Regions from separate parts of the Halalkalibacter sp. AB-rgal2 genome, predicted to be linked through region 2. Evidence: predicted binding sites of a transcription regulator. Region 2 holds the regulator's gene; the other holds the start of a gene.

Region 1 (16,690 bases), on a different contig from region 2:
AATCTTCATAAAAGGCTTCTAATAAAGCGAGGTCCTTATCCCAACGCTCCAATGCCTCCCTTGCCCATGTATCATCTTCATTGTCAATAAAGGTTTGGACCATCTTTTGGATACGAACTAGACCACTTTTGGGTTTAATAAGCGGTGTTAACGTGAAACAGTAGTCAGGGATTGTCGGAGTTAACGTTTTTTGTTGTAATTGCTCAAAAAAGTTCGGTACGATCTGCCCATGAATCAGATTTAATCCGAGTGATAAAAACACATCCTTTTTTCGATCACATTGGAATGAGATTTTTGCATTTAGACATAACCAGGGGTGAAGAGGGTTAGATTTCTGAGATTGTAGAGCCGTTTGCTCGTATAAGCGAATGAACCCACCTAACTCTCTCGTCGCTGTGAATATTTGTCTAAGTCTAGGTGAACCAAAGTAGACAGGCTCACCTTTGAGATGATCTGGTGCATTTGCTGGATCTGTAATGAAAGTTACTTGCATTGGTTGTGGTGCTCCACCTGTTTTTTCTAAATAGTGCCAATAAAAAGGGCGGTTCATTAAACGTTTATCAAGATCGATAGAAAGCTGAACAGTCAAATAGCTTCTCTCATTTTCAATAAGGTCGCTATCATTTGCTTGAAAGAATCGTTCGAGAAAACTATGAACTTGAGGCTGTTGCATTCATATCATCCTCCTTATCATCATTAGCTTCGTTCATAATAGCTGCTAAGTGGTCAAATTTAATCCGCATTTCACCCTCACTTTCAGAGGAAAGCAAAATGTCTTGGACGTGGTCTTCAACTCCGTTTAAATCAATTTTCGTTAAGATCGCATCTAATTCGCCGATGACAGCTTCGAACAAATGGATTTTTTCGTATAATAGCTTCAAAATATGTTGTTCAACCGTTTCTTTAACTGCAAAGTTGTAGATGTGAACATCCTCCTGTTGACCTAAGCGATGGATTCGTCCAATTCGCTGTTCAATTCGCATCGGATTCCAAGGTAAGTCATAATTAATCATATGGCTACAAAACTGTAGGTTAATCCCTTCGCCGCCAGCTTCGGTTGCGATTAAGACTTGAGCATGTTGTTGGAAAAGCTGCTTCATCCAATCTTTCTTACCACGTTTAAAGCCCCCACGGAAAGGAACGGAGGAAATACCATTTTGTTTAAGAAACCATTGTAAATAAAGCTGAGTCGCACGGTATTCAGTGAAGATAATAACCTTACCATTAATCGACTGAATGATTTCTAACGCTTTTTCAGCTTTTGCATGACCATCTACTTGACCGATTTCTTGTAAGAGGATATTGGCAATGTGTGCATCATTCCCATCGGCTTCGGCTCGATCAACCATGTTTTTAAGAGTCATAAAAGCGGCTTCTCTACTACTACATAATTCCCTCTTTAAAGTCATTAGTCCGAAATGATTGATTTCGCCAGATAGTTGTTCAATGCGATTATAGAATTCTCTTTCTGAAGGACTAAATTCAATATCGACTGTTTCAACAATGCGTTTCGTCCATTCAATACCAGTCTCTTCTCGGCGATTCCTTACCATCACTTTATTGACTAATTCCTTCAATTTTTCCTCGTTCCTAGGAGACCGTTTCGAAGAACGAAATTCCTTTTCGAATGAAGAGCTCGCTCCTAAGTGACCAGGTTTTAGTAGAGAAACAAGATTGAATATTTCTTCTAGCTTATTTTGGACGGGCGTAGCGGTTAATAATAGACAGAATTTCTTCTTTAATCGTTTGACAAACTCATAATTTTTCGTTTTTGGATTTTTTAGTTTATGAGCTTCATCGATGATCACCAAGTCATAGGGCTGTTGTAAAACGATATCGTGATGTGGTTGACGTTTTGCCGTATCGATTGAAGCGACGACTACTTCACATTGCTCCCAGACGTAGGATTTTTTTTGCTGGGCAATGGCTGGTATATGAAACTTCGTATTCAATTCCAGAGCCCATTGGGATACGAGTGATGCTGGTGTTAGAATGAGAGCTTTTTTCACAAGTCCGCGTACCATATATTCTTTTAAAATAAGTCCTGCTTCGATTGTTTTCCCTAAACCGACTTCGTCTGCGAGAATCGCTTTTCCGTTCATTTCTTCTACAACTCGATTGGCGACTTCTATTTGATGAGAGTACAAGGAAAGCTGTGGTAGGTGATTAGGTGCAACGAGACCGTTAAATTCCGGGATCATTTGCTGCTCTTCTGCCTCATATGTAAGCTTAAAAAGCTCCCAATTGGACCAAGGTCCATCCTGATCCAGTCGTTCTAAAAATGATTGATTCCAGCTTTGATCAAAGTGAATATCGATATCCATCAACGATCATCCTTCCTTATTAACAATGTGACAACGGTTCCAATTAATAATTACTAGTATGCACGAATATGTAAATGTTATAAGTTATATGTGCAACTTAGTAATTTGTCATTGTTGCTATAATCTTGACGAAAATATGGTATGATAGAATAATGAATGAAAAAATTAATGTGAATAAGAAGGACGGAATGTGATGAAGAGGAGAGACGTTCGAAAGACAAAAAAAAGAAATAGATGGTTTGTTCGCACATTTATCGTGATGATTCTTATTTTCCTTAGTGTGGCTAGCTATGTTTATATTGAATATTATCGTAGTATGAAAGCAAGCGAGGCTGAACTTGGATTAACAGAAGATCGTGAACCAGAGGAATTTAACAGTGCAGTCCCGAATGATCTAGGTAAGGTCAATATACTATTGCTTGGAATCGATGAAGTGGAAGATAATCGAGCTCGAACTGATACGATTATGGTAGCTCAGTTTGATCCAAGTGAAAATACGGCTAAATTAGTTTCCATTATGCGTGATACGTACGTTGAAATTCCAGGCTATCGTAATTATAAAGTAAATACGGCATATTTTTTTGGTGGGGCTGAATTGTTACGTGAGACACTTGACCACAACTTCGGGATAGACCTCCATTACTATGCTCTTGTCGATTTTGATGGGTTTGAAGCAGCTGTTGATGCTCTTGCGCCATCAGGAGTCGAAATTGATGTTGAGCGTGACATGTCTGAGAAAATTGGCGTTGAATTGGAGCAAGGCTTACAGCAGCTCAATGGAAAGGAGCTGCTAGGATATGCTCGATTCCGTGCTGATGCAGAAGCTGATTTTGGACGAGTTCGAAGGCAGCAGCAAGTATTGTCAGCTTTGAAAGAAGAAGTGTTTAGTGTGACGGGGTTAGCTAATTTACCGAGTGTCGTTGGAACGGTTCAGCCATACATTCAAACAAATTTAAGAAATCGTGAAATATTAGGTCTGCTGTCTGATGTTATTTTAAATCAACCAGATGAGATTGAAACGTTGCGCATTCCATTAGATGATACGTATGTAGATAACCATTATAGTCATGCAGGTTTAGTCTTAGAGCCTGATTTTGAAAAAAACCGACAAGCAATTGCTGAGTTTCTAGGGAAAGAACTTCCTTCCACTATTGATCCTACAGAGGATGCTCAGCAACAGGAGCAGGTTTATCAATGATAAAAGAAACAACGTTAAGATGTACATCTTAACGTTGTTTCTTTTTGATCTTTCCACTCCACTTTTTGAAGCCACCCTTTAAATGGTATAAGCTTTCCACTCCGTGTTTCTTCTTTAATGTTTGTGCCGCTTGTTTGCAACGAGCTCCAGATTGACAGTATAAATAGACAGGCTGATCTTTACGAATTTCATTTAAACGTTGACGAAGCTGGGACATCGGTATGTTTCTTGCTCCAAGAATATGACCCCCGTCGAATTCTCGTGGTTCACGGACATCAATTAATTGAGCTTTTCTGTAGCCTTTAATGAAATCTTCTTGCGTAAGTGGTGTTAAATATTTGGGTGTGTGAAAAAAGCGGAAATAAATCGTTAAACCGAGTAGAATAACTAGAATAATGAATAAAATAAAATCCATTGAAAGATGACACTCCTTTTGCCTGCTAGTTTTCAATCGTGCAGATATAAACTCTTTTATATTATATCGACCTATGTCCTATTACGCAATGTTCGTTTATGTTAGATGGTTGGTCAAATGTGACAGTTACATGAAGCTGTGTACATAGCAATTTTCCTTAAGCTTTGATAGAATATGAAGCAGCTTAATAAGGAAAGAAGAGATGTATCATGACAGAAACATGGAGATTTATTGATTCGGGTTATCGTAGCCCCGCATATAATATGGCATTAGATGAAGCTTTATTAGAGTGGCATAGTAAAGGAATCATCCCCCCGACGATCCGCTTCTATGGCTGGAATCCTGCGACGTTGTCGATTGGTTATTTTCAAAAAGTAGAAAAAGAGATCAACCTAGCAAAAGTGAAGGAATATGGTTTAGGATTTGTGAGAAGGCCAACAGGTGGTCGTGGAGTTCTACACGATCAGGAGCTAACGTATAGCGTCATTGTAGCGGAAGAGCATCCAGAGATGCCAGAGTCTGTTACAGAAGCATATCGTATCATCTCTGCGGGGATATTAGAAGGATTTAAGCATGTAGGACTTGATGCTTATTTTGCTATTCCACGTACAGAAGAGGAAAAACAAGCGTTAAAAAACCCGCGCTCAGCTGTTTGCTTTGATGCACCATCTTGGTATGAGCTTGTCGTCGAAGGACGTAAAGTTGCGGGAAGTGCCCAAACGAGACAAAAGGGCGTCATCTTGCAGCACGGTTCCATCATATTGGATATCGATGAAGACAAGCTGTTCGATCTCTTTTTGTATTCTAGTGATCGTGTCCGCGAACGGATGCAGCGGAATTTTAAAAATAAAGCTGTTGCGATTAATGCCTTAAAGGAAACAGCGATTACGTTAGATGAAGCAAAGGAGGCATTTAGAAGAGGCTTTGAAAAAGGATTAAATATTAAACTTGAACCTTATACGTTAACAGAAGAGGAGGAAGCAGTCGTGCAAGAAATTGCTTCTAGCCGCTACGAGCGTGATGAGTGGAATTATAGGAAGTGAATAATTGACGAACGTGCGCAGGAAGTTTGACAATTCCTTCATGCGCGCGTTAATTTATTTAAGGATAAGAAAGTGAAAATTCTAAGAAGTTTAATCAAGATGAATGTAAGTCGCTTCGAGGGCCTCGTCTTCGTTCGTACGACACGTTACTGTGCAAGAAGGGCATTTTCAGATAACGCAAGCCCTATTAGTAACGACTGCGCACGACGCAACTAAGAAAAGACTGCTTCGGAGGTCACTGAAAAAGTCCTTTCTAGTAACTCAAGGAAGAGTAATGGCTCCGCTCGTTGCGCGCCTTGCTATGAGAAACCCACTCATTGCAAGGCTTTCAAAATCGGGCAACGGCTACGCACATTACTTCAAAGCCACTGAAAAAGTTAAAACCAAACTTTTTCAGTGGCCTCCTGCTTCGCAGTTTTTCTTAGTGTACTTGTTCTTTAAATAGCATTTGTAACTTCTTGGTGATTGAGCCAATAGGTAACGTTACGTTCATTTCTCCTTCTATTTCCGTAATAGGCATGACCTCTACCATTGTACTAGTAAGGAATGCTTCATCGGCATGTTCTAACACTTCATAAGGGAATGGCTCTTCTATAACGTCTAATCCATGTTCTTTTGCTAAGCGAATGATAATTTGACGGGTTATGCCATTTAGGATTAGGTTTGTAGCTGGGTGTGTATAAAGCACTTGATCTTTTACTAAGAAAACATTTGAAGAAGACCCCTCTGTTAAAACCGTGTCGCGATGGAGAATCGCCTCATCACAACCGTGGTCTGCAGCTTTACGTTTTGCTAGTACATTTCCTAATAAATTTATTGATTTAATGTCACAACGTAACCAGCGAATGTCGGGCTCTAACCAAACCCTCGCCTCAGATTTAGTTTTAGATGGAAGAGGCTGAATGAAACCTAGAACAGTAGGTTTGGTTTCACGAGAATACAGGTGATTTCGCGGTTCACTTCCACGGGTTATTTGTATATAAATGCTGCCGTCAATCGGTTTGTTTTTTTCAATAAGTGTTAAAATGGTTTGTTTAATTGAGTCACGTTGCTGAGTAGGTAAATCAAGCTTTTCGGCACTTTCTATTAATCGTGTCAAGTGATCGTCAAGGGCAAATGGTTTTCCATTATACAATCGAATAACTTCATAAATACCATCTCCAAAGTAATAACCCCGATCGTCAAAAGGGATACTCAGTTCTTCTTTTTTTATCATGGTCTGATTGAATGCTATATACTCCATTGGACACCTCCATAAAAATGATAAATTGGTTAGAAATAGATTACTAGTGATCTTCATTTAATGAGAACAAAAAAAATTTTTTTTGTCAATTTAAAAATGATGATGAATGAAGAGAGTGATAGGACTGGAGTTGCGCAAATTTGAAATCTTGCAACAAATAAATCGGGGCGAATTTCGTCAAATTTCTTTAGTAATTACTTGAAATCTTCCTTGTTCTCTTTCTAATTAGCAATTTTGAAGTTGACAAATAATTTTAAAAATGATCCTTGTAACTATATATGGTGTATAAGTTAGATTTATGAACACAATATATTGATAAAAGTAGGTAACATGTGGTAAGCTAACCGAAGAATAAAAATTGGAATCTATTTTTTAGAATGTGAAGGAGAGGAAAAGCGAATGGCTATGACAATGTCGAATGTAATGCGTCTTAATATTGAGCGCTTAAATGAGGATATTGAGTTGTTCCCGCAAGTACATCCGATTACGGAAGATATGACGATGACGAAGAAGGGTGTTTCTCGTCTCGTTATGCTCGATCGATATACATTTAAGGATACAGAAAAAAAGACATTAAAAGATGGGGACTTTGTTGTCTTAACGATAAAAGATGATCCGAAATTTCCTGCTAGAGGATATGGCTTTATCCTTGAGTTAGACCGTGTGAATAATCAAGCAAAGGTGTTAGTTGATGAAGAGTTTCGTGGTGTATTAGAAGGAGAAGAAGCGGAATCAGGTATCGTATATCGCTCACTTGATACAGTTGAAAAGCCACTTGAAATTTATTATGAGCAAATTGCTAAGCGTAATGCGACAGGCTTAGCTTCTGTTGAGGTGACAGAAGAGAAGCAGCAACAGTCATTTGATCGTTTCTACGAGCAGCTTGTTGATCTTAATTTTATCCCTGCTGGACGTGTGTTGTACGGTGCTGGTGCTGAAACAGATGTCACATATTTCAATTGTTATGTGATGCCGTATGTGAAGGATTCTCGTGAAGGGATTTCTGAGCATCGTAAGCAAGTGATGGAAATAATGAGTCGTGGTGGTGGTGTTGGAACAAATGGTTCAACATTACGCCCTCGTAACACGTTAGCTCGTGGTGTGAATGGGAAATCATCAGGATCTGTATCTTGGTTAGACGATATTGCGAAATTAACTCATTTAGTCGAGCAAGGTGGCTCTCGCCGTGGAGCACAAATGATTATGCTATCTGACTGGCACCCAGACATTATGGAATTTATTATTTCTAAAATGCAAAACCCACGTATTCTACGTTTCTTACTTGAGAACTCTGAAGATCTGTTTATTCAAAAGCTAGTTAAGGATAAACTGAAGTTCACTCCTTTATCGGAAGTAGAAGAAGCGATGTATCAAGGTATTGTTAATTACAAAGCGATTGATGGACAAGGTGGCTTTGATCCAAAGGTGATTAAAGAAGCGGAAGAAAAACTCCATACAGGTGGGACATATAGTGTTAATAATTCTGAGTTTTTAACAGGGGCTAATATTTCGATTTGTTTAACGAAAGAATTTATGTCAGCTGTTGAGAACGATGAAGAGTATGCTTTGAGGTTCCCTGATGTGGAAAATTATTCAGAAGCTGAAATGGCGGACTATAATGAGAAGTGGCATGATATTGGAGATGTAAGAGAGTGGGAAGCGCTTGGTTATGGTGTGCGTACATATCGTGTCATTCGCGCCAAGGAGCTTTGGAAGCTAATTAATATTTGTGCAACGTATAGTGCTGAACCTGGTATCTTCTTCATTGATAATGCCAACGATAAAACAAATGCGAAGGCATATGGCCAAAAGGTCGTAGCAACGAATCCGTGCGGTGAGCAGCCTTTAGCTCCGTTTTCTGTTTGTAATTTAGCTGCGATTAACTTAGCTGAAATGGCCAATAGAGAGACGAAAATAGTTGATTTTACAAAGCTGAAAGAAACGGTACAAGTTGGTGTTCGGATGCAGGATAACGTCATTGATGCGACACCTTATTTTTTAGAGGAGAACACGAAGCAAGCGAAAGGCGAACGTCGTGTTGGTCTTGGTGTAATGGGGCTTCATGATCTTCTTATTTATTGTGAAACTGTATATGGATCACAAGAAGGGAATGAGCTAGTTGATCAAATCTTTGAAACGATTGCGACGACGGCTTATCGTACAAGTATTGAGCTAGCAAAAGAAAAAGGAAGCTTCCCATTCTTAGTTGGAGAAACGGATGAGGAAACGAAGCAGCTTCGACAAGCATTTATTGAAACTGGATACATGAAGGAAATGCCTGAGGATATTCGCCAAGGTGTAGTAGAGCATGGCATTCGAAACTCACACTTATTAACAGTTGCCCCTACAGGAAGTACAGGTACGATGGTTGGAGTGTCAACGGGACTTGAACCGTATTTCTCTTTCTCCTATTTCCGTAGTGGACGACTTGGGAAATTTATCGAAGTGAAGGCTGAGATTGTTGAAGAATATTTACGCGCTAACCCTGAAGCGGATCCGAATAAGCTACCTGATTGGTTCGTCTCGACGATGGAATTATCACCTGAAGCACATGCAGATGTCCAATGTATCATTCAGCGTTGGGTAGATAGCTCCTTATCGAAAACTGTGAACGCACCTCGTGGTTATTCAGTCGAGCAAGTTCAAGGTGTTTATGAGCGCTTATATAGTGGAGGGGCAAAAGGTGGAACGGTTTATGTCGATGGTAGCCGTGATACACAAGTTCTTTCGTTAAAGGCTGAGGAAAATACATTTGATGATGTAACCGAAGAAGCAGAAGAAAAAAGAGAAAATAAAGTCGTACTAGTAAACACGATAAGTGAAGTTCGTTCAACGAATGTCACATATGGGTCTGAAGTAGGTAATACATGTCCTGTTTGTCGTGAAGGACAGGTTGAGGATATCGGTGGTTGTAATACGTGTACAAGCTGCGGTGCTCAATTGAAGTGTGGCTTGTAGGTTAAGAATAAGTCGTTAATTGTAGTTTTGAATTAAAGTTTGCTAATTCGAAACAAAGTCTGATAAAAACAACCTCTTTCGTATTCTTTACTAAAGTGGTTGTTTTTTGTTTTTTTCAGAAAATTGGAGGTTGGAAGATACTAAGCGCAATCTTGGTATGGATTTCTTTTACATTTAGTTTCCCCAATCGTTGCGCTTATCAATTAAAAGAATAGCCAAAAATTTTAAATAGAATGTAATGCTTATGGTTTAGCCCATATCAGATATAAATAACCTCCCAAGTGACGTTCTTCCCGAGTGATTTTTAAATTAGATTTTTTAACGATGTCAGTAATGTTTCTGTCCTGGTGACACCCTGTAAGCTTGAGCATTAGTGGATTCAAGAGTTTTTGCAACCATCCGACAGTTTTGCTTGTGCAAATTCCATGCTCTAACATAAGAATTTTCCCTTCTGGCTTACACCACTTTTGAAAGTTATTTAGAACATGTATAGGGTCTTGATAAGCACATAAACTTGCAGATGATATGATAGTATCAAAGCTGTTTGTGCTTAGCTCAACAGATTCAACATCGTGTTGTATAAATGTTGTTTTAAAAGGATAATTTTTTGCAGCATTTCGTGCTGTTTTTAGCATTTCATGGCTAAAGTCGATTCCTGTCAATTGAATATTTCTATTATAGAAGGGGAAATTAAGTCCAGAACCAATTGAAACTTCTAATACTTTTCCTTCAGCTTCCTGAAAAATTTGTTGACGAAACTTATAACCATGATTATTTTTTCGTCTTTTATTATATTTCTTTGCTTGCTTATCAAATTTTTGAATTAATGATTGACGAGCCATATCATCCCTCTATTCCGCCATTTAGATCAATTTTAAGACCTAGATGATCCATCATAATTCTCTATTCAGATGTACCTTCTTCATGTGTATTAATTAAATGCCTGATCGCTTCGACCAGCTCATCTGGACAGTCAGTATGAATCGTGGTATGTCCAGCATTGTTAAGGATACGATGTTCTCCACGCGGAACAGAATTTGCTAATTTTGTGTAAACAGTATGTTTAATATTGTTGAATGGATCAAGTGTATCACGCAGAAATGATTCACTCGTGATCGGAGTCATAAATGGGTCAATTCCCATCGCTGTAAATACAATCAATGGGATATCCGGCAAGTTTCCTCCTTTATGTATCTCTTCATAGAGTTCACTGTTTAAGTTTTTTCTTTCTGTCAACGTTTTTGAGAGCGTTTTGAGATGATAGTCAATTAGTGATTCACGGATTTCATCAGGCCAAGATGCAAACATTTGATTAAACAAAATACGAAAGGATTTCTTGTAAGTTAAAAGTGCCCGAAGGATAGTAAAACACTGCTGGAGAAGGTAACGCTTTTTAAATTTTGGTGTATTCGTGAGAAAGTCCTCGTGAGGCGGTTCCAACAAAATCATCCCGGCTACCTCATCTGGAAATCGTTGTGCATACTGCTGTGCGTAAATCCCACCTAACGAGTGACCAACGAACAGATAGGGGGCCGGAACACCAGCAGTGTTCAATACATTCCGCAATTCATCGGTAACCTCAAGGGCACTTCGAGGAAGCTTAACGTAATCGCTCCAGCCTGTCCCTGATCGATCATAGATCACGGACGTCGCACACTGACTAATTTTCTGATGAATATTTAGGTAATCAAGTCCGATCATCCCAGCAGCTGGTATGAATACGACTGTTGGACTTCCAGACCCCAAACGATCAAGTAACACACGACGTCCTTCAACATTGTAACAGCTTCCCATTGGTGGTTCACTGTCTAAAGAACCAGGCTTATCAACTTGCTGCTTTTTTGTATGAATGATCATTGGAAACCCCCTATTAGTTCTAATTTTCATGTATCCGTAGAATGCTAATTCAAAAGAGCCTGTTACCATTAATTGGCTAACATAGAGAAAGTTTAAGTTCTTATTTTATGGGAACACATAGTTACTCCTTTCCCGATTAGTAGTTGAGTAGCAGGGATACATTCATTTATAAAAGATTTCCTTGAGTTCATTAAGATAACCATCTAGATCTGTAAGCACTTTGTCATAATCTAATTCAGTCATTTCTGAGTTGCGAATATCTTCCAGTATCTGATTTGTAAAACCAACATTCGCCCAAAAAATAAGCTGTTTGCATCTTTCAAGGTTCAGTCCTTCTCTGAATTTAGTTTCATCAACAATTTCAAACATTTCCTTATGGCATCGTGATAGCTTTTCATTCTCTCTTTCTTCTAGCTTTTTATTGATTTCATCGGAATTCGTCATGTTAGTCATTTTAATAAAGTCAAATATCCAAGGATACTGTTGTAGTAACTCAATCTGGAGTATATATGATTGTCGAAGCCTTTCAAAAATATCTTTTTCATTAAAGTTCATTACATCAATATATTTTTTATTAATCTTGTCAGTGCAGTAATCATAAAGGAATAGAAAAAGATCCTTTTTACTATTTATATAGTGGAACAGTAGCCCTTTTGAAATACTAGCCTCTTTTGCAATAATATTTGTCGAGGCATCCTCAAATCCCTTCATAGAAAATTCCTTTAGTGCAGCATTTAAAATGTCGTCCCTCCTTTTAGGTTCTAGATTCAAGATTTTTAATTGCATGATAACCACCTCTGTGATTTTTTACTTACCTAACAGGTCAATTTTATTATATCATCGTTTATCTAATAGGTAAACACGGGAATGATGGGGAAGAAGAATTGGATAATCTTTATCAAAAACTAAAAGAAGGCGACTTATGTCTTTAAACGATTATGGTTTCAGTAAAAAAGTCGGAGTTAAATGACCTTTAGGTGATACTTAAAGAGGGAATTGGTGTGCATATGTTGAAATAATAAGAGAGATCTCTAAATAAGAAAGGGAAATTAGAATGAAAAAAAGATTCAATAAATTATAACTTCCATATAACAGATTAGGCTTACATCATTCACGAGCCCCTCCATTGTGAACCAACTTTCTATAAAAAAATTCATTATGACATACGGAGGGATATTGAATGAGAAATGAACAAGAAATGATGGACTTAATAATAAATACTGCTACGGAAGATGAACGTATTCGGGCAGTATATATGAACGGTTCGAGAACTAATCCGAATGTTCCAAACGATATCTTTCAGGATTACGATATCGTTTATGTGGTAACAGAAACTTCTATCTTCATAGAGGATGAGAATTGGATAAATATATTTGGAGATTTGCTGATGGTTCAAGAACCAGATAAGCTTGATCGAGGTATTGGATTAAATATGAATTTCGAACGTAGATATGCATATTTAATGTTATTTACGGATGGCAACCGGATTGACCTAACACTTCAAACAAAAGAAACAATGCTTGAAGAGTATGGAAAAGATAAACTTACGATTCCGTTAGTAGATAAAGATAATTTTTTACCATCAATCCCCTCTCCCTCGGATATAGACTATCATGTGAAACAGCCAACCGAAGGCCAATTCGATAGTTGTACAAATAATTTTTGGTGGTGCTTACAAAACGTTGCGAAAGGCATATGGCGTGATGAGTTGCCATATGCAAAGTTAATGTTTAAATATACGACAAGAGAATCTTTGGATGAGATGGTCAATTGGTGGATTGGAATTGAATATGATTTTCAAGTATCAACTGGGAAGATGGGAAAGTACTTCAAAAAGTTTCTTCCCGAATCATACTGGGACATGTATCAAGCAACATATTCTGATGGCAGTTACGAAAATATTTGGGACTCTGTATTTATTACCTGTGAATTGTTTCGGGCGTTAGCAAGAGATGTAGCAGAATCTCTTTCGTACACTTATCCAGCTAGTGACGATAAGAACATGATGGAATATCTGCAACATGTAAGTAAATTACCTGCAGATGCAAAGGAAATCTATTAGTAATTGAAGCGCCCGGCATAGATTTGTAGGATGCTTATCTACTCAACAAACGGGCTGATTGTTGAAACATAGGTAGAAAATGATCAAACTTAATTTCAAAAGCTACATTAATCATATGGTGAGTGAGAATTCTCATCATATGATTTTTTTGTTTGTTGCACATTTATTCAATGCTGGACTTTGCTTTACCATTATTTAATACGGTTGAAAGGTGAGTGCACGTCTACACTATGATTAAAAAGGAAAGGTGTAGGTTCCAACAATGAAACCATTTCAGCCACAGCTTGTTTATATTGAACCTCAAGCACTTGACTACCCACTCGGAAGACAACTCAAAGAAAAGTTTGAAAAGCAAGGTGTTGAAATACGTGAAACGACTTCACATAATCAAGTCCGGAACATTCCAGGTAATAATGAGCTTCAACAATACCGTAATGCTAAATCAACGTTAGTCATAGGAATTCGAAAAACGTTGAAGTTTGATACATCTAAGCCGTCAGCTGAATATGCGATTCCACTAGCCACCGGCTGTATGGGACATTGTCATTATTGCTATTTACAAACGACTCTAGGCAGTAAACCATATATTCGTACGTATGTAAATGTTGATGAAATTTTTGATGCAGCTGACCAATATATTAAAGAACGAGCACCAGAGATAACGCGTTTTGAAGCAGCGTGCACATCAGACATCGTAGGTATTGATCATTTAACGCATACGTTAAAGAAAACGATTGAACATATTGGTCAAACGGATCATGGCTTGCTTCGTTTTGTAACTAAGTATCACCATGTTGATCACTTATTAGATGCTAATCATAATGGGAAAACACGCTTTCGGTTTAGTGTGAATTCTGATCATGTGATTAAAAAATTTGAACCGGGTACGTCTTCCTTTTTAGAGCGTATTGAAGCAGCTGGAAAGGTCGCAAAAGCAGATTATCCGTTAGGTTTTATTGTGGCTCCTCTAATTTTGCATGAGCAGTGGAAGGAAGGCTATTTAGATTTGTTTGAACGACTTGAAGCGATTTTGCCACCTTATGCTACAAAGGATTTGACGTTTGAGCTCATACAGCATCGATTTACGAAAACGGCTAAAAATGTGATTAAAAAACGTTATCCTAAAACAAAATTGGAGATGAATGAAGAGGAACGTAAATATAAATGGGGTAGGTACGGACGAGGTAAGTATGTATACAAGAACGAAGATGCTAGTGCGTTAAAAGAAACACTTGAATCATTTGTCCAGCGATTTTTTCCGAAAGCGAAAGTAGAGTATTTTACTTAATTCCCTCCTTTGCATTGTCCTTGTTCACTTAATTGTGTAAAATAAGAGAGGTATACTTTTATGTAATAACGCAATGATGAGACACAATAAACAGTTCATTTGAGTTGCATGATAACGACTATGATGCACGTGCTAACGGTGTGAACATTGCATGAAGAAAATTGGAGGGGACACAATGCCAACACCTAGTATGGAAGATTATTTAGAGAGAATATATATTTTAATAGAAGATAAAGGATATGCACGAGTATCTGATATTGCAGAGGCATTAGAGGTTCACCCTTCATCAGTAACAAAAATGGTTCAGAAACTAGACAAAAATGACTATTTAATTTATGAACGTTATCGAGGGCTAGTCTTGACGAACAAAGGGAAAAAAGTCGGGAAGCGTCTCGTGTATCGTCATGAACTATTGGAAAATTTTTTAAGAATTATCGGTGTCGATGATGAGTTTATTTATCAAGATGTCGAAGGTATTGAGCACCATCTAAGTTGGGATGCGATTGATCGAATTGGTGATTTAGTGCAATTTTTTGAGGAAGATAAAAAGCGATTAGACCAACTAAAAGAAATTCAACGACAAAACCAATAAGAATATGAATTTTCTATACGAAAAGAGCACCATTTATCAGAAATCTGACATAGTCTTTAATAGGAGGCGATGTGAAGATGAAGGTAGATGGTGTTTTTGCTGGTGGAGGCGTTAAAGCCTTTTCGTTCATTGGAGCCGTGCAAGTAATGGAGGAAAAGGGGTTTGAGTTTGATCATGTTGCGGGTACAAGTGCCGGCTCATTAGTAGCAGCCCTAATTAAATCAGGATATACAAGTGAAGAATTATATTCTTTGCTAGATGAATTAGATGTAGAAACCTTCAAAGACGAAAGAATGTCTTTACTTCCGTTTCCAATAGCGAAATGGATTCATCTGTATTTTAAATTTGGCCTCTATCGTGGTGATGCATTAGAAAAGTGGTTAAAAGAGGCGTTAGCTAAAAAAGGTGTTAGGACGTTTGCAGACTTACCTAATGGATCATTGAAATTGATTGCATCTGATTTAACACGCGGTCGATTGGTAGTCTTGCCAGATGATCTAAAGCAATATGGTGTCATAGCAGAAAAATTTTCGGTTGCAAGAGCAGTTCGAATGAGTTGCAGCATTCCGTTTTTCTTTGAACCGGTGAAAATATATAGTCGTGGTAGTAGTAGGAAGCCGTCTTATGTTGTTGATGGTGGGATATTAAGTAACTTTCCAATGTTTTTATTTCGCAATGGCAAAATTAAAAAGTACCGTAAGCCAGTCATAGGTTTTCAGCTCACACCTGAAATTAATCAATTACCGAAAAATAAGATGAATAATGCAATTGATATGTATCGTGCATTGTTTGAAACGATGAGTAATGCGCATGACCTCCGTTATATTGATGATCAGCATGCTAAAAATGTTGTTTTTATTCCGGTTATAGATGTAAAAGCAACAGATTTTGAACTAACAGATGGGCAAAAAAAAGAATTAGTTCATTTAGGGAGAGCTGAAACAGAGCAGTTTTTACGGAGTTGGGCTTACTAAGATGAGGGACACATAAATGAATGGGTGATAAAGGGAAGAAATTGAAATTTGACAAGCAATGGTTTTGTTCATTATAAAAATGTCTGAAAGTGTTCTACTTTCAGACATTCTTAAATGGTTGTAGGTCAACACGACATTAGCTAAAATTGGAGCTGCCGCGTTTTATTTATTTAAAATAAAGCGCGATTTTTTTTCTTGTTTTTCTTACCTTCTATGACTTTAAAATTATGATCCGGTCTTTTTTTGCGAATCAGTGGTTCCGGTTTCTTTTTTGACCGGATTGGTTGAACATTTGCTTGTCGTTTAGATGGATGTTGTTTGTTGTGATGCTGGCTTGTTTTCTTTGCCTTGCGAATTTGGGCTCTAGTTGGGCCGGAACGTGATGGGAATAGTGGTGTTCCATAACGTCTAGACATGACCAATCGATAGATGAAGAAGATAAGTCCAGCGATTACAATAACCCAAAGCAGCTGTCTTAATAAAGCAAGAGGGTTAAAAAGTGAGATGACCAGTCCAACAATAGAAAGTCCGATAATGATCGGCAAAATAAACTTCATTATGGAATTCATTTAATCCACCTCCAAACGTTAATAAACGTATCTACGATGTGTCCAAGCCTATTATTTTATAATCTGTATTCTACATCTTACATCGAATTCCCTCTATTTTTCAACTAGGACTTCCTTTCACACTATACCCGTTATGATGGAACTTTAATCATTTCGAATGGGACTAC
Region 2 (16,690 bases):
CATCATTCAAATAAAACAATAATTCATCACGAGTCAGCTTACGAAATTGTTCATCCAAAAATGTGAAGGATTCATTATGAATGAGATATACAATATCCATTTTCGCTTTATGATCCTGTACGTAATGTCGGAATCCCTCTATCATATTCTGATACTCTTGCTCAAGCATGTATTCATCAATCGCTAATTCAATACAATCAATTAAACATTCTCCATACTCTCTAAGTCGAAACGTGAGAAACGGCTCATAATAAAAATCCGTCTCTTCCTCTAAATGAGTAGCAAAAGCTTCATAAATGAGCGAACGCCTATTCACTAAATCGTTTACTCTAGGCAAATCCTTACGATCCCCTTCTAAAATTGCATTGGCAATACTAACAATTTGACGCTTCTCTTCCTCATCTTGAAAATAGAACATCGTTTCAATGATATCAAGCAGCCACTCTTCCTCCTGAGAGTCAATAACATAATCTGTTAAAATTGAAACAATAAACGGATGAAACGCTTCATAGAAATCGACTTCCTTTTGCTTGTACTCAATGAGTAGGGAGTAAGTATCATCGATCCTGATCGAACCTCCTAATCCAATCATTGAGAACTTTTGAAAATAATATTCAAACTGATCATACAGTGCTTTACAATCTTCCTCTTCTTCAAAATGAATAGCAATCAACACTTATTCCCCCTTACAATAGCTTTCAGACAGGCTCTACTCCCATCGTATGAAGGAGTAAGAGGGAACATGATAAGAAAATTCTCATTTGGCGCTTGAATTTTTGCCTATACACGAAAAGAGTAAAAGAGAAGTACTGAAAAAGGCTTATTTATAATTAGAGAGCATAGCTATGTTACGTCGCTTCGAATCCGCTACCGGGATGGGGGGCACGCTTTCCGCAGGGAGGGCGTGGAACTAACCGGCTACGCCGGTGGATTTCCTCTTCCCTCTCCTCCTGCAGGAGTCGGCCCTCCCATCCCGACCGCTTTTTTTTTAGTGGAGAAATCGGAATCTACTTATTCTTCATCCGTCCCTTATATTAAGCAAATTGAGAACAGCTATAGGTTTTTCTCTATCCTAGAATGAAAACTAGACTTTGATGGCTCGGTCATGATGTCAAAAAAAATAGAAGATAAGCGGATACAAATGGAGATGGTCTGGATTGAAAAGCTAATAGGCCATCTTATTCGTAAATATGATCCATCTTTGGAGTTTGTCTTCACCTACGAATTCTTCTGACATGGAACCTAATAAATAGACGAAATAACGTAAAAGAGGCTGGAACAAAACTAGTTTCTAATAGTGAAAAAGGTGAGTTGGCAGTGAATTTTCTTAAATTCACTGCCATTAACGCGAAGCCCATTTCGTTTTCCACCTTCGATTTTCCTCTTACAGAAAATCGAGTGAAACCCAAATTAGCCTTCAAATATCCAAAAACTGGTTCCACATCGATTTTGCGTTTTTTGCTTCGGGTATTTTCTCTCACTTCTTAACACTATACGTTCTGCCACATCTGATGTGGCTTCTATCTTTTGGTCATAGTCGGAAATGCTTGCGCTAAACATCATACGAATACTGTCTGTTAATAAGGCTTCAATCTTTCGCCCCCGAAAAGACCGATTGCGTGTACGCACATAAAATAAATTTAAGCATCATACGTGGATGATAGGCAGGACAGCCCTCATTTCGCAGAAATAGTTCCAACGCCTCATTAGGGATACTTTCAACCAAATGGTATACATGAAAAAGCAGTATCGTTTCATTGTAATCTCACTTCTAAATCTAAAGGCAAAACTAACTGATTCATGTTATAATTTTTAAACATAAGGACACTTCCTTCTGATTGGATTTGGTGTGGTAACTTAATTTTATCAGAAGTTGTCCTTATTTTATTGTAAAAACAAACTTTTTTTATAAAGATAGTGGCTCTGAACGGTGGGTTATTCTCATAGTGAAATGGAGCGGAAGTCACTCGACTCCTGCGGGAAATAGAGGTAAGGGCGAGACCCCACAGGCAAAGCCGAGGAGGCTCGGCACCTCCCCGCGGAAAGCGAGTGGCTGGGGCGCAATGGAACGAACCTGTGACTGCCACTTATTTATAGAGTAAAAATAAGTAAAGCCGATGAAATTTTACATATCGTAAAATTTCATCGGCTTTTTCCATTCAGAGGAGGGTTTTGTCCCAGCCCCTTCTTTTTGCTCCACTAATTAATTTTGCATCACAAAATCCTTATCGGCGGTCTCGTCTTCATGATACACTTTTAAAATATTGTATCCTGTATCTCGTTGGGCTGGAATCTTACCAGCTTCACGAATTAATTGTAACGTTAAATTTGTATTTACTTTATGTGTGGCTCCTGCTGCTGATACAACGTTTTCTTCCATCATCGTGCTACCGAAGTCATTACATCCATACTGCAACGACAATTTACCAATTTCTGGACCCATTGTTACCCACGATGATTGAAAATTAGCGATGTTATCTAAAAACAGCCGTGAAATCGCCACATTTTTCAAATAATCTCTAGGTGCTAGCTTCTTTGTCTTATGCATTCCCGTATTCTCTGGCTGTAATAGCCATGAAATGAAAGCTGTAAAGCATTCCGTTTCATCTTGGGCATCCCGAACACGTTGTAAATGGAGAGCTCTTTCTTCAAAAGATTCTCCAAACCCTATGACCATTGTCGCTGTTCCATGCATTCCAACCCGTTTTGTCGCTTTCATCGCTTCAATCCATTGTTCCCAAGTAACCTTCAAACGACTAACACGTAAGCGAGTCTCCTCTGTAAGAATCTCAGCACCTCCACCAGGCATACTGTCTAAGCCAGCTTCATGCAATTCACGCAACACAGCTTCAACAGACATATCTGAAACCTCTGCAATTTTCCAAACTTCAGCAGGTGAAAAGGAATGCATCCATATGTTGTAGCGCTCCTTTATCTCCTTAAGCAAATTCGTATAATAGCTAAGAGGCAAGTCAGGGTTTGTTCCACCTTGCATTAAAATCTCCGTGCCACCAACTTCTAGTGTTTCCTCTATCTTCTTAAAGATCTCTTCATTACTTAATACATAGCCTTCTTTATGTCCTGGTGCACGATAAAACGCACAAAAACGACAATACGTATCACAGAAATTCGTATAATTTACATTACGTCCGATGACAAATGTGGTAATGGGATCAGGATGCCACTTTAACATAACCTGATTAGCTGCTTCTCCGATCTTTTCTACTTCATCACTTTCATATAAAGCAACCGCATCCTCCATCGATATACGCTCTCCATTGACCGCTCTTTCTAAAATTTCATCTATGCTCATGACGTAACCTCCGTACTCTAGCAATATATGATTTCATCGTATCATAGTTAAGCATAAACGGAAAGAAAAGAAGTTCGTCAATGGAATAACTTCCATTATGAACGTTTGCGTCGATTCGCCCCTTCCACCTTTACAAATGAGGTGAAGTGCTTAACTCGCTCCATAATCCTCTTTGCTTTCAATTCTTCAATTCCACCCTTATCTGAATAGGATAAATGACGTTCTAATTCGTCATAATCATAATTAGACGTAAATAAAGTAGGGAGCTTTTCTAGCATTCGATATTGCAAAATAACACCAAGCACATCATCTCGTACCCAAGCAGAAATCGTTTCTGCACCAATATCATCTAAGATTAATATGGGAGCTTTTTTAACGATATCTATTTTCTCTTGAAACGTTCCATCACCAATCGATTGCTTCATTTCCCGAAAAAAATCAGGGGTATAAACAAGAAATGAAGAAACACCGCGGTCCTTCAATTCATTGGCAACAGCACCCATTAAATACGTCTTACCGACACCAAATTTACCATAGAAATATAAGCCATGACCATCTTCCCCAGGATTAGCCTCTAGCGAAAAGGATAGCGCTAAACGACTTGCTTCTTCACGGCTAGGTTCATGCTCTAGCGTATCAAAAGTCGCTGAAAGAATTTCTTTGGGAACGTAAAACGACTTAATCATCTCACGCTGCTTACGGTCTTGTTCTGCTGCCACCTTCTTCTCACATGGATGGTAGGACAGCTCAATTGTTTGACGAACGACAGTTAGCTTAGGCTGATAGCCCTTCATCATATTGGGACAGGCTGTTAGCCCTGGGCATTCTCCGCAATGATAACGTTCCTTTTTGTATTCATATAAATTCACGAGCGCTCGTTCAATCATATCTTCTGTAATAGTAGCTTCCTGCGCCTCTAAAGCTTGACGAACAATCGGATCTTTTACTAATGTATTTCTAGCCTCTTTTAATCGATCTTGAAGCTGCTTATTCTCAGTCCATTGTTTAAGGGATTTTTGAATCGATTCCATCGGTTTCCCCCCTATTCCTTTCGTTTATTACGCTCTGCTAATAATTCAGCAAAGCTCTTCTCTTGCTTTTGTACCCGTTCTGCTTTCGGTTTCAATGATTGATCATTCGCGTCATTTTTCTGCTTTTCTTGCTCTTCCAATAACCATTTAGGCAATTGATCTCGGCGACTGTTCGTTTTTCTTTGGCCATGTGCACGTTTTATAGAAGTTGATTGACTATTAGATTGCTTTTTCGTTTTTTCTTGCTCTTTTAAAGCAATCGTCATCGCTTCTTTTACAGTTTGTACCTTTTTTCTTGACCAATGCCCTCCTATTTTATCAACTAGTGCCTTCGAAAGCTTCATATCCTGACTCCATAATATAAAATCGAGCAAGACGTTGACAACACCCGGATGTAACTTATGATCGAGCATTAACGATTCAATAATTTTCACATCAGCTAATGGTACCTTCGCTCCACCTGAACGGATTTCAAGCAATGAGAGCGGAGATGTATTTTCGTAAAATTGGATCGTACGCTCTTCCTCCGTTAGCGCTTGGCGATTATTCATTGTTCGCTTATTCATTGGCTGTGTTCTTAATGCCAAGCCAGGTGGCTCCGTACCATGCTCTACCTTATACCATTCTTGAGTTTTTTTTCGTAATTCATCTATATCGACATAGTCATCATGTAATAATGCTTGTAATAAAATACTACTCATTTCTAACGGTTCGATGCGGTAGACAAAGGCAAGTCGAACAATCGCTTGCCTAACATCAAACGTTAATATTTGATCTGCATTAATTGTTGACGTTAAGCTTTTTTCTAATAGCTCAAAATCAAAATCCTCACCATTCATTTTAAAGTCATTATGTTCTTCCTTCGTAATGACCTCTTGACCTTCTTTCTTTTTGAGGTCATTACCATCCTCTGACTTCAAACTAGAGACCATCTCAGAGTGATGAATCGACGTAAAAACTTCATCAAAAGCGTAGGTCACATCTTGAAATTGCTGTGAATGTAACGTTTCAATAACAAAACGATCTCTTAACTGACGATAATGCGTTTTACCTAGCCGATTAAATAAGTACACACTCAATACATCATTTTCAAAAAAATGTTTAGGCGTCATAGGTGGCTGTATGTCATAAATGTATGTACCGCCATTGTCGTCTGTCGCTTTATGTGTCTTTAATAATCCAACTGCTTCTAACTTCTTTCTCTCCTCATAAATAATTTCAAGAGAGGTTCCAAGAACGATCATCAGTTGACGATGAGTATATTCCTTACTCCAGTATTGTTCTTTCTCTAAATGAGAGAGTAACGTCACATATAAACTATTGGCAATGGCACCTATAAGTGGTTGGTACAATAATGTTATCGTCTGTTTGTCTTCCTCTGTAATGTATTGTTCAATACGCACAGAATATCGATCGACCGGTACTAGCTTCTTCCAATGCCATGTCATCCTCAGGACCTCCCTTTCTCCCATCTACAGCTATTTTGATTTATCTCTAAAAGAGCATGTTCAAAAAGCACCAAAAATGATGGCAATTACATCGAGGTCATTCAAAAAGGGGAAAACAGCCCTTTTCGAACAACCTCTTAAAAGAGTAAAAAGAGCTTGCAGCATGAATTGCTTTAAGCTCCTACTCAATCACTCTTATTCATTAATTCTGTCAATTCCTTAATAAATACATTAATATCTTTAAATTGCCGATAGACAGATGCAAAGCGGACATAGGCTACATCATCGACATCTGCTAGACGTTCCATTATAAGCTCCCCAACATCTTGACTGTGAACTTCGCTCTTCCCTAAATTACGTAGCTCACGTTCCGCACTATTGACAATATCTTCGAGCGTCTCTAATGCAACAGGGCGCTTCTCACAAGCTCTAATTAAACCTCTTAACAGCTTTTCACGATTAAATTCTTGACGTGTCCCATCCTTCTTCACGACAATCAATGGCACCTCTTCAACCATTTCAAATGTTGTGAATCGATGATGGCATTTCTCACATTCTCGTCTACGTCTAATCGAACGACCTTCATGACTAGGCCGTGAATCTAATACTCGTGTTCCATTGTATTGACAGGCTGGGCATATCATGAAATCATCTCCACTACTATCATAACATTGATCCTATCATATCTCATATCAATAGCGCCTGACAAGTCATTACAACAGTTCATTTCCTAAGCTCGAACCTATATAAGTAAGCTCTCGGTCAATCTTATTATAAACATCAACGACCACTTTACGGCTATGACCAAAATCAGTCGGTAAGACGGTATCCGTTGAACATGATAAATCTACTGCTGTCTTAAATGGTTTGACCGTAATAATCGTTAGCACGAGCATTTTTCGCTTGCCCTTTTTCATATTGGCGACAATTTCCCCACGTTCTTCTTCAGATCTCGCAATTTCCCATCCTGACTGAATTAAAACGTTCTCAATCGTTTGCATGGCTTTATCTTTTGTCGTCTTATAATACCTTGTTTGTAATTCCTTCAGTTCATTACCTTCCGTCGTTTCTGTACGGATACTAAAAAATCGTTTTATACTACTTAATGCTCCCATCTTATCTTCACCTTTCCACCTATTCTATTACTTCTATCATACCATAGAAACGATTCAAACTGTAAGAAAATCGCGTATCCTCTTTTGAACCGTTTTCGCACATATTTTTTTATGGATATGTTACGAAACGTAGGATGCTTCCAAATGTGCTATCAATTGTTTTCATTGAGATGAAAAGTGATTAACAGAGCTACTAGCTTCTTATATTTCAAAAGGGCTATAAGAATCCCAGTATCATAACAGAGAAGCTCATAGCCCTTTCACTTATAGTGACTTAATCATTGACTTTTCAATTTTAACAGGGCCCATTCCTCTTGGAACCTCAATCACTTCACTTGTTGATGCTTGTAAGGAATCAGCAATGAAATTAGATGCAACAGTCGGATCAAGATCTCCACACGTATATACATCAATACTTGCATAACCATGTTCCGGAAAGCTATGGATTGTTAAATGCGACTCAGAAATAATCACAACCCCACTTACACCATGAGGCGCAAACTTATGAAAGGCAACTTCACGAACCTCAGCCCCTGCCTTTAATGCAGCATCTACAAAAACTTGCTCAATAAAACTCATATTATTCAACTTATGTTCATCACAGCCCCAAAGCTCCGCAATGACATGACGACCCATAGTGTCCATCAGTTGAATCCCCCTTTACAAAAAAGATCATGCCTTCTCAAGCATGTAGGAATGCTTTGTTACACGGGGGAAAGTTAGTCCAAAGAGGTCCTAACCCAGTATGCAAAAAATCACTCCTAATTTGCTGTAATTGAAGTTCACGAAAATCAGTATACTTTGTTTAGTTTATGATTGCAACTATATTTTTTACGATAATCATGATCTCAATCCACCTTCGAATTAGAGGGATCTTACAAATCTGTTATCTTCTTTCATTCAAAGGAACATACCAATTTTGTAAAATGGAAATAAGCTGATCATTTGTCTCAGCTAATGTACTTGTATTATCAATAATCGCATCTGCACGGTCTTTTTTTTGCTCAAGAGACATTTGTGATTGAATTCTTTCCAACGCTTCTCGTTCACTTAGCTGATTTCGTTTCATTAATCTCTTTAGCTGTGTATCTTGGTCAACATATACAAGCAATACTTTATCAACTAAGTGAAATAGCTCACTTTCATATAATAACGGGATATCGTACACTATCGTCGATTTCCCCTCTGCTAGTAGCTGTTCTTTTCTTTCATTCATTCGCTCTCTAATAAGTGGGTGAATCAGAACATTAAGCTGAGTTCTCTTCGTTGGATTAGCAAAAATGATCTGACCAAGCTGAGCACGATTTAACGTACCATTCTCAGCTAAAACGACCTCGCCAAATTTTTCAACAATTAAGCTCAATCCAATCGAATTCGGCTCAACGACTTCACGCGCGATCAAGTCAGCATCTATAATTGGAAGACCCAATTCCTGCATCATCTTACTGACGGTCGACTTCCCACTAGCAATTCCACCCGTTAAACCAATAAACATAACGTTACCCCTTTTACGTAAAGCTAAATACACCAATCATCATCAAAAGCGCACCTGGAATAAAGGCAAACCGCTTGATAAGTAATGATCCCGAAAAGAACCGTCCACTCTTCATTCCTAGCGTTACAAAGAGTGCACTCATGAATGCTACACTAATTGCCATCCAAACAGGTGAAAACCCTATTAATGACGCTCCAATTCCCGCTCCAAAAGCATCAAGTGACAAAGCGATTCCTAGTAGCATCGCTTCTCTTCCCGTAATCGTGCCAGAATTATCAATATCAGCAACCATAGGCTTTCGTAATATTTGAATAACAATTCCTAACATCTTAATTTCAAACTTAAATACCCATTCCTCTTCTTTTGTTTTTTCTTTTGTTTCTGCTGGTTTATACGCTTGGTAGATCGCCCATCCTCCAATAAAAAGGAGAATAACACCTCCTATTGCTTCAGCGATAGTTGCTGGTAAATATGAGAGGAGCCAACTTCCAAACAACATCGCTATAAGAATAGACGTCCCCGAGCAGCCTGCTATGAATAATAATGACCGCCAAGGCAATTTCATATTACGAAGGCCATATGTTAATCCGACACCAAAACTGTCGAGACTTACTGCAAAAGCAATGGTTACTAGTGAAAGTACACCTATCATATTACATGCCCCTTCCATACAACGTTACGATAGTATATGGAAAGGACTCATCCAATGTACGATTATTTTTGACAGTTTACACAGTAATGAGTACCTCTACCGGCAACAACCTTTTTTGAAATGACTGTTCCACACGAGACGCAGGGCTCATCTTTTCGACCATACACAGCAAGCTGTTGCTGGAACATGCCCATCTCACCTTGTCCATTGACATATGACTTAATCGAACTCCCACCTAATTCAACAGCTTCCTTCAGCGTTTCAACAATCGCCTTGTGTAACAATTGTAGCTCTTGCCCTTGAATCGACGATGCCAAGCGAGTCGGTAAAAGCTTAGCACGGAACAGAGCTTCATCCACATAAATATTTCCAAGTCCAACGACAAGCTTTTGATCCAATAATACAGCTTTCACCGCTCGGTTCGTTCGTTCGAACACAGTCTGCATTAACTCAATTGTAAATTCCTTCGAAAACGGTTCAACACCTAGTTGCGACAGGGGAAGCTCCTCCTCTTCCTTACCCTTTTGGAAAATATGCATCGTCCCAAATTTACGTACATCTTGATACCGCAGCTCCGTCCCATCTGTAAATGTAAACAAAACATGCGTATGTGGTTGAAGCTGATCGTGTTGTTCAAATAGACCATAGCGCCCTTCCATCCTTAAATGAGAGACTAAACTTAATTCGTCTAATTGAAATATAAGAAATTTACCGCGACGATGAATGTCTCGCACGGATTGACCGATTAATACTTGTCCAAATCGCTCAGGGTCAGCAGGCTTTTTAATAATATTCCCCCAATGAACGGTTACATGTGAGATTGTTTTGTTTAGCACAAGTTGTTTTAGCGTACGTCGAACCGTTTCGACCTCTGGTAATTCTGGCATTCTCTTCTCTCCTTACTTTGCATCGTACCACGTATCACCATACGAAATATCCACTTTCAAAGGTACATCAAGAGATACAGCTTGCTCCATTACTTCAGGGATTATCTCCATCATCCGATCAAGCTCATCTTCCGGTACCTCAAATATTAATTCATCATGAACTTGTAGGAGCATTCGACTTTTCACTTGACGCTTTTCCATTTCCTCTGACATCTGCACCATCGCTTTTTTGATAATGTCGGCGGCAGTCCCTTGAATAGGTGTGTTCATTGCCGTACGTTCAGCAAAGCTTCTCTTATTAAAATTTCGACTTGTTAAGTCTGGTAAATATCGTCTTCGCTGGAGTAATGTCGATACGAATCCTTTTTTACGAGCATCTGCCACTGTTCGATCCATATATTCCTTTACCTTCGGATAACTATTGAAATAACGCTCAATAAACTCCGCAGCTTCTTTACGGGTAATATTCAAGTTTTGTGATAATCCATAATCACTTATTCCATATACAATCCCGAAATTGACCGCTTTGGCACTTCTTCGCATTTGTGATGTAACATCTTCTTCTTTCACATGAAAAACATCCATCGCTGTTATCGTATGAATATCCATATTTTTATTAAATGCTTCGATTAATTTTTCATCCCCAGCAATATGTGCCAGGACTCGTAATTCAATTTGTGAATAGTCCGCAGCAACCATTTTCCAGCCCTTTGTCGCCGGTACGAAGGCTTTACGGATTTTTCTTCCTTCCTCCAAACGGATCGGTATATTTTGCAAATTAGGGTCAGTGGAGCTTAAGCGACCTGTTTGCGTTAATGCTTGATTGTACCTCGTATGAATTTTACTCGTATCCTTTTTAACAACCTTAGATAATCCTTCAATATAGGTTGACTTCAATTTTCCTAACTGACGATAATGCACAATATACTCTGCAATTTCATGTTCAACAGCCAATTTTTCAAGAACATCTGCTGAGGTTGAGTAACCTGTTTTCGTCTTCTTTACAGGAGGTAATCCAAGCTTCACAAATAATATCTCTCCTAATTGCTTCGGAGAATTAATATTAAATGACTCGCCAGCTAAGGAGTGAATGGTTTTCTCAAGCTCAGCTAACCGCTCTTCTAAATCTTCGCCCATCTTATTCAACATGTCTTGATCAACTTTTACACCATGCTTCTCCATATGACCTATAACAATTGAAAGAGGCATTTCAAGCTCACGATAAAGCTTGTCCTGTTCATTCGTGACTAACTCTTCTTCAAGCTCTGATTTTAAACGATAGACAGCCTCAGCCTTTCGGACAATATGTGATGCAAGCTCCTCATCTTCCGGTAGCTTTTGCTTTGCTCCTTTTCCATACACAACCTCATCCGCCTGAACAATCGCCTTTCCTTTTCGACTCGCCACATCATGAATGTCATGAGAGGATAGCGAAGGATCGAGTAAATAAGAAGCCATTTGGACATCAAAGTCCACCCCATTCATAAAGGCTCCCTTCCACGCTAGAGCAACGACGCTCTTCTTCGCATCAAACACCCACTTCTTACAATGATCATCCTCTAACCACTCAAGAAACTCCTCTGATGCCAACGCTTCTTCAGCCTTTATAAACAATCGCTTTTTCTCGTTTACGATGGCAATTCCAATAATTTCAGCTTGATGATAGTGCTCTTCTAATACTTCTACTAAAACAGCTGACTCTTCCCCAAGGTCTTCTTTCTTCACTTCATGAACAATGGCATAGTCTAATTCCTCTACTTCGTCCTGTTCGACTTCAACATCTAGCTTCTCTAACAAAGAAGTAAATTCTAACTCCTTTAATAAATGGACAACTTCATTTGTTTCAAACTTCCCAAATTCATATTGATCTAAAGCTTCTTCAATAGGAACTTCCAAGAAAATAGTTGCCAATTCTTTACTCATTAACGCTTGTTCACGGTTTTCTTCTAATCGTTCCTTCATTTTCTTTCCAGAAATCTCATCAATTGATTGCAGGACCTTCTCCACCGTTCCATATTGCTTCAATAGCTTAAGGGCTGTCTTTTCACCGATTCCAGGGACGCCTGGAATATTGTCAGAGCTATCTCCCATTAATCCTTTCATATCAATAATTTGTTTAGGTTTAATGCCATACTTTTCTTCGATCATCTCTAGGTCATATGCTTCAACATTCGTAATTCCTTTTTTCGTTAATACGACTGTCACGTTATCATCTACTAATTGTAGTAAATCTTTATCACCGCTATATACTTTCACTTCCCACTTTTTTTCTGCAGCTTGTTTTGCTAACGTTCCGATAATATCGTCAGCCTCATATTGCTCAGCCTCATATCGAGAAATCTTATATGCATCTAGTAGCTCTCTTAGGAGTGGGAATTGCTCTGATAACTCTGGAGGGGTTTTCTGTCTTCCACCTTTATACTCCTTATATGTCTTATGGCGAAATGTTGTTTTCCCTGCATCGAATGCTACAAGCATATGAGTCGGTTGTTCTTCCTCAATAATTTTCATTAACATCGTCGCAAAGCCATATACCGCGTTTGTATAGACGCCTTTTTGATTATTTAACAATGGCAACGCAAAAAAAGCACGATATGCAATACTATTTCCGTCAATTAATACAAGTTTACTCACACTCATTGCCCCTCTCTACACGTTCATTATTCCCTTTATTGTATCATAGTTATTATATTTCATAGCACGGTTACACATTAAACGAAAAGAGAGAAAATCACACATCATGATTTCCTCTCAACGTAACCCTTTCTTTATTCAATATATCCTAATAGTATGCGTGCATACGGAGAATCAGCAGGAAGAACGATAACTGTTTCATCATTAATCGTCGTTTCATAAGATTGTAACGTTCGATATAACTGATAAAACTCGGTATCTTGGCCAAATGTCTCATTATAAATACTAGCAGCATCGGCTTCCCCTTCACCAATAATTTCATTTGCATCAGCATTAGCTGTCGCAATCATCTCCTGTACTTCCCGATCCGTCTCAGACTCAATTCGATTTGCTTCCGCTTCACCCTGTGACAAATATTCTTGAGCTGTCGATTCACGCTCAGAAATCATTCGACGATAGACAGCTTCCTCATTTTCAGTAGGTAAATCCGTACGCTTCATTCGTACATCTGTGATACTAATTCCGTAATTTGAACGTTCAAGTGCTTCATTCACACGATCACGTACAAGCTCATTAAAGCTACCACGTGACGATTTCTCTTCATTAATAATTTCATCAAAATCAAGCTGTCCTAGCTCTGCTCGAATGGCGGAAAAAATTTGCTCCCCCATAATAGCTTCTGCACGCTCAAGTGTGACCGCCGTCGAAATCATCGCTTGTGGGTCATCGACTCGCCAAACGACATAATGATCAGCTAACATTCGCTTTTTATCCCGTGTATTAATTTCAGCCGGAGGGATATCATAGATCATTTGATACTTAGGAACAGAAGTGACTGATTGAATAAATGGAATTTTGTAGCTTAAACCGGGATCCTCTTCAATACGTACCACTTCTCCAAACTGTCTAACAACTTTGTATTCGCCTTGCTCTACAATAAATAAATTACTTATAATCGTCACAACAATCACAATAAGAAGAACTAATACTGCACCTAACTTCAAATAACGGCGCCATTCCTCGCCAGATTTCTTCTTTTCATTAAGGTCAACAATATTTTCATCACTCATTATTTGTGCCTCCTTCCGCAGCTGGTGCCTGTTGCTGCTGACGCTCAAGAGGGCGAATAGGTAAGTAATTCACCGTATCATTTCCGTCCATGATGTAAATTTCAGTGTCAGGTAACACTTGATCGAGTGTCTCTAAAATGAGTCGTTGTCGTGTAACTTCCGGATTAACGATATATTCATTATAAAGAGCATTAAACTTAGCAACATCACCACGAGCAGTTTCAATTCTTTCCGTTTTCGTTCCTTCAGCACGAGAAATAATTGCGTCAATTTCCCCTTGCGCTTCATTCACTTCCTGATTACGATATCGTTCAGCTTGGTTAATTCTCGTTAATCGCTCCTCACGAGCGTCTGTCACCTCTGTAAAAGCACGTCTTACTTCCTCAGTAGGTAGCTCAACATCTTGAAGCCTAACATCTTGAATACTAATACCAATATCATAGATTTCAAGTAAATCGACTAGGTTGTCAAATACCTCTGCCTCAATTTCTGGTCGTTGGTCTGTTAGTGCTTCGTCTACAGTCGAACTCCCTATAACACCACGTAATGAAGCAGAGGTCGCATTATATAATAGATCCTCTGGTTCTTTTGTACTGAATAAATACTTTTCAGGGTCGGTAATGCGCCATTGTACAGCCAAATCAGCAAATAGAATATTCTCATCTCCTGTGATCATCTTTGCCTCATCTGTAAATTCAATGACCTCACCGCCATCCTCCTCATAACCAACTTGTAAGTTATACGTTCCACGTGACAATATTTCGACCTTCTGAATCGGCCATGGTAATTTAAAGTTTAGTCCAGGCTCTGTCACCGTATCCTCAACTTTACCAAATGTAATAACTGCTGCTTGCTCCGACTCATCAACGATATACCAGCCGGTCACTAAAAATAATACGAGTATAGCTGCTGCTATAGTGGAAACAAAACCTATAATGATTTGCTTTACCGTCATCTAACCATCCTTTCTTTCATCGTTTACCATTTTAATATACGTGTGACTAAAATCATAGGTTTCAAACAATTAAACTTTTCTATTTTTTATGTTCATCTTATAGAAGCGGTGTTCCTTTTTTGAATAGCCTTAAGTGATAAGCGTAGTCGCCACATTTTTTAAAAGTCTTGTGGTGAGTGGATTTCTGACCACAAGGCGCTTATCGAACGGGACCATTGTTACATAGTATAGAACCCTTTTTAAACATGCTCTTATAGAAAAAGAGTTTTTAACAAAAAAATAGAACGAAAGCAACTGGGAAGCTTTCATTCTTAATGGGGATATAAATCCTTTGTAGCAGCTTGTTCCACAAAGGAAACTAACCGTTCATTTAACAGTATAGCTCCTATATGTAAACTACAAATGAATATCATGTAAATTTTGTGTAAATCGGTTAATATCCGAAGTAAAAACATGACTTCACACGTCAAATTTAAGAATTCTTCTCTCTTTTTTTATTAAAGATAATCGAAAAGGTCGTTCCTTTTCCAAGCTCGCTTTCCACATTGATTTTCCCTTCATGTGCTTCAACTAAATGTTTCACAATGGCAAGGCCTAAACCAGTTCCTCCCGAATGACGACTTCTCGCAGGATCTACTCGGTAAAAACGCTCAAAAATCCGTGGCAATACGTCTTGACTAATTCCAACACCTGTATCACAGACTCGAAGCTGAACTACCTCTTCTGTACAATTGACCTTAACATTAATACTACCGCCGTTTGGTGTATACGTAATCGCATTATGAATTAAATTAATAATAATTTGCTTAATTCGCTCTGGATCACCCTCAAATTCACAATGCTGTTCACTTACAAATTGAAGATCAATCTGTTTTTCCTTTGCTTTTTCTCTTAGAAGCTGAGCCACATCATCAATAATGTTATTTAAATCAACATCTTGCCAATGTAACTGAAAGACATCTTTTTCAATTCGTGAAAGCTCTAATAGGTCATGAATAAGTCGTTGTAATCGGTCGCTTTCCTTATTAATAATATTCAAAAACTTAATCCGTAGTTCCTCGGATTCCATCGCACCATCTAGAAGTGTTTCAGTAAATCCTTTTATTGAGGTAACAGGAGTTTTTAATTCATGCGACACATTTGCGACAAAATCCTTTCTGATTTGCTCTAGTTTCTTCAACTCAGTAATATCATGTAAAACGAGAGCTATCCCCTTCAATCTCCCATGATTACTAATAATCGGTGCTCCATGAACATCAAAATGCCTCATTTCATACAAAACAGGGAAGCTAACTTGCTTGCTTTGCTTCTGCTCGGTAATAAAAATGTTTTGAATAACGCGAATTAATTCTTTATGCTTAATAACATCGTGATATAGTTCATTTAACCATACATCGGTACGTTCCCCGAAAATCTCATCGCATGTCCGATTAATTAAAGAGATATCTCCCCTCATTCCAATTAGCAATAAGCCACTCCCCATATTTTCAATTAATGTTTCCATATGTTCTTTTTGTACTTGGTGACGTCGTGTCAGCTGCTCTAAATTATAAGCCAATACATTAATTGATTTAGTTAGTAAACCGATTTCATCATGTTTACTTTCATATGTCCTCGCTTTAAAATTACCCTCAGCCAATTCAATCGCAACGTTCGTAGCATTTTCAACCGGCCTAATCATTTGGTCAGCAATGCGATATGTAATATACACCATTACGAAAAAAGCAATTGTAAAACACACGAGAATAATCGTCCAAATGGTGCCACTCATTCCATGAATATCACTTGTCGACAATCCTAACCTCACATAGCCAGCAACATTATCATGTTCCATAATTTCGACTGCATAATAAAGTAATTCATCTTGCACGGTATGACTAAAACGGATCTCTGTTCCCTCGTCACCGACTAACAAACCTTGAATTTCTGGCCTTTCCAAATGGTTATCCATCATTTCAGGATCAGTAGCTGATTCACCTATTACTTCACCGTCTGGAAACAAAATCGTTACTCGTGCTTCAAGTTTATTGGAAATTTTCTCTGCCAAAGTCTGCGCTCTTTCTCGACTTAACGGTTCTTCCTCTAACATA

Evidence for each region. The regulator NrdR, encoded in region 2, represses ribonucleotide reductase genes. The targets are predictions, from matches to a motif close to AACACNATATATNGTGTT.
Region 1: the regulator NrdR is predicted to act here: its motif matches at 6,492-6,509, upstream of ACERJO_RS10895 (vitamin B12-dependent ribonucleotide reductase).

The regions. Positions count from the first base shown of each region.
Region 1 covers NZ_JBGUAV010000011.1:47,604-64,293, forward strand. The annotation lists gene ACERJO_RS10865 (YqhG family protein) at 1-673, opposite strand, end outside; gene ACERJO_RS10870 (DEAD/DEAH box helicase) at 651-2,324, opposite strand; gene ACERJO_RS10875 (LCP family protein) at 2,518-3,522, shown strand; gene ACERJO_RS10880 (rhodanese-like domain-containing protein) at 3,551-3,937, opposite strand; gene ACERJO_RS10885 (lipoate--protein ligase family protein) at 4,144-4,980, shown strand; gene dat (D-amino-acid transaminase) at 5,402-6,223, opposite strand; gene ACERJO_RS10895 (vitamin B12-dependent ribonucleotide reductase) at 6,623-9,181, shown strand; gene ACERJO_RS10900 (class I SAM-dependent methyltransferase) at 9,424-10,023, opposite strand; gene ACERJO_RS10905 (alpha/beta fold hydrolase) at 10,085-11,038, opposite strand; gene ACERJO_RS10910 (TetR/AcrR family transcriptional regulator) at 11,201-11,824, opposite strand; gene ACERJO_RS10915 (aminoglycoside 6-adenylyltransferase) at 12,219-13,100, shown strand; gene splB (spore photoproduct lyase) at 13,363-14,388, shown strand; gene mntR (transcriptional regulator MntR) at 14,564-14,980, shown strand; gene ACERJO_RS10930 (patatin-like phospholipase family protein) at 15,058-15,954, shown strand; gene ACERJO_RS10935 (SA1362 family protein) at 16,125-16,523, opposite strand.
Region 2 covers NZ_JBGUAV010000010.1:85,183-101,872, reverse strand. The annotation lists gene ytxC (putative sporulation protein YtxC) at 1-673, opposite strand, end outside; gene ACERJO_RS10410 (transposase) at 1,215-1,481, opposite strand; partial or broken gene ACERJO_RS10405 (transposase) at 1,549-1,820, opposite strand; gene mqnC (cyclic dehypoxanthinyl futalosine synthase) at 2,204-3,313, opposite strand; gene dnaI (primosomal protein DnaI) at 3,409-4,344, opposite strand; gene ACERJO_RS10390 (replication initiation and membrane attachment family protein) at 4,356-5,792, opposite strand; gene nrdR (transcriptional regulator NrdR) at 5,978-6,436, opposite strand; gene ACERJO_RS10380 (DUF1499 domain-containing protein) at 6,506-6,907, opposite strand; gene speD (adenosylmethionine decarboxylase) at 7,172-7,552, opposite strand; gene coaE (dephospho-CoA kinase) at 7,794-8,402, opposite strand; gene ytaF (sporulation membrane protein YtaF) at 8,416-9,054, opposite strand; gene mutM (DNA-formamidopyrimidine glycosylase) at 9,117-9,941, opposite strand; gene polA (DNA polymerase I) at 9,954-12,581, opposite strand; gene hflC (protease modulator HflC) at 12,710-13,645, opposite strand; gene hflK (FtsH protease activity modulator HflK) at 13,638-14,600, opposite strand; gene pnpS (two-component system histidine kinase PnpS) at 15,073-16,690, opposite strand, start outside.